Linked DNA regions of Actinoplanes lobatus. The protein of the gene in region 1 interacts with the protein of each later gene in a pairwise test. Links are inferred from orthologs where the notes say so. Each region holds a gene or a part of one and is shown on either strand. Other genes may lie near its edges.

What was found.
Region 2: the proteins of aceE (region 1) and nth interact in binary tests that used the Escherichia coli proteins (3 or more experiments, as listed by UniProt). The link is inferred for Actinoplanes lobatus from one-to-one orthologs.

What each region holds. Positions count from the first base shown.
Region 1 is NZ_JACHNC010000001.1:3,641,472-3,644,980, forward strand. What follows is about bases 9-3,288. They hold aceE (pyruvate dehydrogenase (acetyl-transferring), homodimeric type), read right to left. Parts: upstream 2,948-3,288; coding sequence 209-2,947; downstream 9-208. Other genes in these bases: gltX (glutamate--tRNA ligase), read right to left, coding at 9-131; BJ964_RS17175 (secondary thiamine-phosphate synthase enzyme YjbQ), read right to left, coding at 3,117-3,288. Also shown: more of gltX, read right to left, coding at 1-8; more of BJ964_RS17175, read right to left, coding at 3,289-3,509. UniProt on the Escherichia coli protein: Component of the pyruvate dehydrogenase (PDH) complex, that catalyzes the overall conversion of pyruvate to acetyl-CoA and CO(2).
Region 2 is NZ_JACHNC010000001.1:1,878,467-1,881,421, reverse strand. The notes cover bases 164-2,889. They hold nth (endonuclease III), read left to right. Parts: upstream 164-983; coding sequence 984-1,796; downstream 1,797-2,889. Other genes in these bases: BJ964_RS08465 (NUDIX hydrolase), read left to right, coding at 2,341-2,889; BJ964_RS08470 (TlpA family protein disulfide reductase), read left to right, coding at 1,793-2,344; BJ964_RS08480 (CapA family protein), read left to right, coding at 164-965. Also shown: more of BJ964_RS08480, read left to right, coding at 1-163; more of BJ964_RS08465, read left to right, coding at 2,890-2,955. UniProt on the Escherichia coli protein: DNA repair enzyme that has both DNA N-glycosylase activity and AP-lyase activity. The DNA N-glycosylase activity releases various damaged pyrimidines from DNA by cleaving the N-glycosidic bond, leaving an AP (apurinic/apyrimidinic) site.

The DNA.
Region 1 (3,509 bases):
GTGTCCTCGATCCGGAGCACGAAGACACCGCCGTGCTGCTGGGCGTAGATCCAGTTCTGCAGCGCGGTGCGGGCGCCGCCCACGTGGAACATGCCGGTCGGAGAGGGAGCGAAGCGTACGCGAACAGTCACCGCCCCAGACTACCGACGTGGACGAGTGAGTTACGGGGAAGGGCCCGCGCTCGGAGCCGAACGCGGGCCCGGCCCTCTTAGGAGTCGCCGCCGGTCTCGCCGACCGGAGCCGCGTTGACGTCGTCGATCGCGTACTTCTTGGCCGCCTCGGCCGGAACGTGCGCCGGCACCAGGCCACGCAGCGCCAGCTCGCGCAGCGTCGCCACGGTGACCGACTCGCCGTCCACGTGGAAATGGCGGCGCAGGGCGTGCCGGGTGTCGCTCATGCCGAACCCGTCGGTGCCCAGCGAGGTGTAGCCGTTCGGCACCCAGCGGGCGATCAGGTCGGGCACCGCCCGCATCCAGTCGCTGACCGCCACCGACGGACCCTCGGTCGCCTCCAGCTTCTGCTGGATGTACGGCTTGCGCGGGGTGTCGCCCGGGTGCAGCAGGTTGTGCTCCTCGGCCTCGATGGCGTCGCGGCGCAGCTCGGTCCAGGAGGTGACCGACCAGACGTCGGCGCTCACCCCCCAGTCCTGGGCGAGCAGCTCCTGAGCCTTGAGTGCCCACCGCATGCCGGTGCCGGAGGCGAGCAGCTGCGCCTTCGGGCCGTCCTCGAGCGAGCTCTCGTTGAACCGGTAGATGCCCTTGAGCAGGCCCTCGGTGTCGAGGCCGGCGGGTTCGGCGGGCTGGATCGCCGGCTCGTTGTAGATGGTGAGGTAGTAGAAGATGTTCTCCTGCTTCTCGCCGTACATGCGGTGCAGGCCGTGCTCCATGATGTGGGCGATCTCGAACCCGAACGCGGGGTCGTAGGCCACCACGGCCGGGTTGGTCGCCGCGATCAGCAGCGAGTGCCCGTCCTCGTGCTGGAGGCCCTCACCGTTGAGCGTGGTCCGGCCGGCGGTGGCGCCGAGCAGGAAGCCGCGGGTCATCTGGTCGGCGGCCGCCCACAGCTCGTCGGCGGTGCGCTGGAACCCGAACATCGAATAGAAGATGTACAGCGGGATCATCGGCTCGTCGTGCGTCGCGTACGACGTGCCGGCCGCGATGAAGCTCGCCGTGGAGCCCGCCTCGTTGATGCCCTCGTGCAGGATCTGGCCGTCCGTCGACTCCTTGTAGGACAGGAACAGCTCCCGGTCCACGGAGGTGTAGGTCTGGCCGTGCGGCGAGTAGATCTTCTTGGTCGGGAAGAGCGAGTCCATGCCGAAGGTCCGGGCCTCGTCCGGGATGATCGGCACCCAGCGGGCCCCGAACTCCTTGTCCCGCATGAGGTCCTTGAGCAGGCGGACGAACGCCATCGTGGTGGCGATCTTCTGCTTGCCGCTGCCGCCCTTGAGGCCGCTGAACGCCTTCGACTCCGGGATCGCCAGCGACTTCGCCTTGGTCCGCCGGGTCGGGATCGACCCGCCCAGCTCACGGCGGCGCTCGATCATGTACTGGTACTCGTCGGACTTCTCGCCGGGGTGGTAGTACGGCGGGAGGTACGGGTTCTCCTCGAGCTGCTTGTCGCTGATGTCGAGGTAGAGGCGGTCCCGGAAGCCCTTCAGGTCCTCCAGGGTCAGCTTCTTCATCTGGTGGGTGGCGTTGCGGGCCTCGAAGTGCGACCCGAGCGTCCAGCCCTTGACCGTCTTGGCCAGGATCACGGTCGGCTGGCCGGTGTGCTCGGTGGCCGCCTTGTACGCCGCGTACAGCTTGCGGTAGTCGTGCCCGCCGCGCTTCAGGTTCCAGATCTCGTCGTCGGTCATGCCGTCGACGAGCTTGCGGGTCCGCGGGTCGCGGCCGAAGAAGTGCTCCCGCACATAGGCCCCGGACTCGCCCTTGTAGGTCTGGTAGTCGCCGTCGGGCGTCACGTTCATCAGGTTGACCAGCGCGCCGTCGGTGTCACCGGCGAGCAGGCCGTCCCACTCGCGGCCCCAGACCACCTTGATCACATTCCATCCGGCGCCGCGGAAGAAGGCCTCCAGCTCCTGGATGACCTTGCCGTTGCCGCGCACCGGGCCGTCGAGGCGCTGGAGGTTGCAGTTGACCACGAAGGTGAGGTTGTCCAGCTCCTCGCGGGCGGCCAGGCCGATCGCGCCGAGCGACTCGACCTCGTCCATCTCGCCGTCGCCGAGGAACGCCCAGACGCGCTGCTGGCTGGTGTCCTTGATGCCGCGGTTGTGCAGGTAGCGGTTGTACCGGGCCTGGTAGATCGCGTTCAGCGGGCCGAGACCCATGCTGACCGTCGGGAACTCCCAGAAGTTCGGCATGAGGCGCGGATGCGGGTACGACGGGAGGCCGCCACCCGGGTGCGACAGCTCCTGCCGGAAACCGTCGAGCTGGTGGGTGGTGAGCCGGCCCTCGAGATAGGCCCGCGCATACATACCCGGGGAGGCGTGGCCCTGGTAGAAGATGTGGTCGCCACCGCCCGGGTGGTCCTTGCCCCGGAAGAAGTGGTTCATGCCGACCTCGTAGAGGCTGGCGCTCGACGCGTACGTCGAGATGTGACCGCCGACGCCGATCTCCGGGCGCTGCGCCCGGTGCACCAGCATCGCCGCGTTCCACCGGATGTAGGCCCGGATCCGCCGCTCGACGAACTCGTCGCCGGGGAACCAGGGCTCACGCTCCGGCGGGATGGTGTTGATGTAGTCGGTGGACGTCAGTGGCGGAACGCCGACCTGTCGCTCCCGGGCCTTCTCGAGAAGGCGCAACATCACATAACGGGCTCTTTTCGCGCCTCGTTCGTCGATGACTCCGTTGAGCGACTCGACCCATTCGTTGGTCTCTTCAGGGTCGATGTCGGGAAGCTGGCTCGGCAGGCCATCGCTGATCACCGGGCGCTTGCGCTCCGTGGCCACAGGCAATCCTCTAGGTGTGAGTGACGGGATCCGTGCGACCCAAGGTGGCGAATCGCTCGGAATAGGTCTCCATCCTGCCCCCTCACGGTGTGACTCGTCACGCCTACCGGCCGTCTCAGCGATGCTCGACACAGGTACTGACCAGTAACTTTGTGACCCGGCGGGGACGTCAGCCCTTGACGAACGAGAAACGCACCTGACGGGACGGATTGTCGCCGTTCGGGTCGACCAGGCAGATCGACTGCCACGTGCCGAGCGCGATCTGGCCGTCGATCACCGGCAGGGTGGCGTACGGCGCGATCCACGCCGGAAGGACATGGTCCCGGCCGTGACCCGGAGAGCCGTGCCGGTGCTGCCACCTGTCGTCGGTGGGCAGCAGTTCGCCGATCGCGGTCAGCAGGTCGTCGTCCGAGCCGGCCCCGGTCTCGATGATCGCCACGCCGGCGGTCGCGTGCGGGACGAAGACGTGCAGCAGGCCGTCCTTCTCGGACTGGACGAACCGGGCCGCCTCCCGGGTGATGTCCGTGACGGTGGGCGAGCGGCCGGTCCGGACGGTGATCAC
Region 2 (2,955 bases), 1.8 Mb from region 1 along the record:
CGATCACCCTCTCGGCCACCGGCGACATCATCATGGGCGACGCCCCGAACAGGCTGCCCGCCAACGACGGCGAGGGCTTTTTCGACGCCGTCACCGGCTCGCTCAAGTCCGATCTCGTGATGGGCAACCTGGAGCAGCCGCTCACCGGCGACACCGGCACCTCCAAGTGCGGCACCCCGAAGCGGGACAACTGCTTCGCCTTCCGGTCCCCGCCGGCCTACGCCGGGCACCTGAAGGAGGCCGGGTTCCAGCTGCTCAACACGGCCAACAACCACTCCAAGGACTACGGCCCCCAGGGTTACCGCAACACCGTGGAGGCGCTGGAGGGCGCCGGGCTCGAGCACACCGGGGCCGAGGACCAGATCACCGTCGTGAAGGTCAAGGGGATCCGGGTCGCGGTGGTGGGCTTCTCGCCGTACACGGGGGCGAACAACGTGAACGACCTGGACGCCGCCGCCTCCGTGGTGGCCGAGGCCCACGAGCGGGCCGACCTGGTCGTGGTGCAGGTGCACATGGGCGCCGAGGGGACGGACAAGGCGCACGTGAAGCCGGGTAACGAGATCTACTTCGGAGAGAACCGGGGCAACCCGGTCAAGTTCAGCCGGACCGTGATCGACGCCGGGGCCGACCTCGTGGTGGGGCACGGGCCGCACGTGCTGCGCGGCATGGAGTTCTACAAGGGCAAGCTCATCGCCTACAGCCTGGGCAACTTCGCCGGCGGCGGGCGCACCCTCTCCCGCGACGGCGACCTCAAGTACTCCGGCATCCTGCACGTCTCGCTCACCGGGGACGGGAAGTACGTGGGCGGGAAGTTCATCTCCACCTATCTCAACGACGCCGGTGTGCCGTCCCGCAACAAGGGCGACGACCGCAGCCGCAAGTTGGTGGCCCAGCTGTCCGAGGCGGACTTCGGCGACACCGCCGCCGTCGTCGCCGCGGACGGGAGCATCAAGCCTCCGGCGTGACCGACGTACTCTTTACCGGTGACCCGACCCCGCGCAGCGACAGCCGTGCTTTCGCGCTTCGCGGGGGAGACGCCGCTGGGCCGCAAGCGCCGGGCCCGGAAGATGGCACGCGAGCTCGCCGAGACCCATCCCGACGCGCACTGCGAGCTGGATTTCACCAACCCGCTCGAGTTGGCCGTCGCGACCATCCTGTCCGCGCAGACCACCGACGTGCGGGTCAACCAGGTCACCCCGGAGCTGTTCCGCCGCTACCGCTCGGCCGCCGACTACGCGGCGGCCGACCGGGAGCAGATGGAGGCGCTGCTGCGCCCCACCGGCTTCTTCCGGGCCAAGACCAACTCGCTGATCCGGCTCGGCCAGGCTCTGCTGGAGCACCATGACGGGCGGATCCCCGGCAAGCTGGACCAGCTGGTGAAGCTGCCCGGTATCGGCCGCAAGACCGCCAACGTGATCCTGGGCAACGCGTTCGGCGTCCCCGGCATCACCGTCGACACCCACTTCCGGCGGCTGACCAACCGGTTCGGCTGGGTCGACGAGCAGGACGAGGTGAAGATCGAGTCCCTGGTCGCCGACCTGATCGAGAAGCGCGACTGGACGATGCTGTCGCACCGGGTGATCTTCCATGGGCGGCGGGTGTGCCATTCGCGTACCCCGGCTTGTGGGGCCTGCACCCTGAAGGCGATGTGCCCGTCGTTCGGCACCGGCCCGACCGAGGCCGCCCCGGCGGCGAGGCTTCTGAAGGGCCCGCGGGCGCGTGAGCTGGCGGTGGCCGCCGGCGTGGATCCGGCCCTGGTCCCGGCCGTGGCGGTCCTGGCTCCGGAGGAGCCGTGAGACGGCTCGTCCCGTTGATCGTCGCCGCCCTGGCGCTGTCCGCCTGCACCGCCGCCACCGAACCCGATGAACCGGATATACCGTCTCCTTTCGCGACCTGCTCTCCTCTTGAAAGCCCCGGTGTCGCCGCTACCGAAATTCCGGACATCTCGCTCCCCTGCTTCACCGGCGGCGAGGGAGTGAAACTGCGTGACCTGCGCGGGCCCGCGGTGATCAACCTCTGGGCGTCGTGGTGCGGCCCCTGCCGCGAGGAACTCCCGGTCATCCAGGGCCTCGCCGACCGCGCCGACGGCCGCTTCACCGTCCTCGGCGTGGACATCGGCGACGACCGGGCCGCCGCCGCCGACTTCGCCACCACCCGCGGTGTCAACTTCCCGACCCTGTACGACCGGGAGAAACAGCTCCTGGACGAACTCGGGCTGGCCACACTGCCCGCGACCGTCTTCATCGATGCCGACGGGGGGATGTACGTGCACCGAGCCGCCATGGACGTCGACCAGTTGATCGAACAGATGAAGAAACATACCGGCGTTACGGTGACCCGATGAGCCGCGGTGAGGTGCTGGACCGGCCGGACGGACTGCCCGGATGGTTCGACCCGCTGCTGACCAGGGTCGCCGAATGCCGTACCGAGGACTTCACCGCCCTGCGCCGCCCCGTCGGGAAGGGCGGGCGCTCCAGCGCCGTGCTGGTCCTGATCGGCGAGGACGACGACGGCCGCCCCGATCTGCTGGTCCTGCAACGGGCCGCGACCATGCGCAACCACGCCGGGCAGCCGGCCTTCCCGGGCGGCGCCACCGATCCGGAGGACGCCCACGCCCCGGCCACCGCGCTGCGCGAGGCCCAGGAGGAGGTCGGCCTCGACCCGACCTCGGCCGAGGTGCTGGCGCTGCTGCCCGAGCTGTGGATCCCGGTCAGCGGCTTCGTCGTCACCCCGGTGCTCGCCTGGTGGCGCAAACCCCATCCGGTGCATCCGCTCCAGCCGGCCGAGGTGGCCCATGTCGCCCGGCTGCCGATCAGTGAACTCACCGATCCCGCGAACCGTATCCGGGTGCGTCATCCGAGTGGCTGGATCGGGCCCGCCTTCCAGGTCCGTGGGCTACTCGTCTGGGGTTTCACGGCGGGAGTGATCGCGGCGATGTTGGAGATGGCCGGCTGG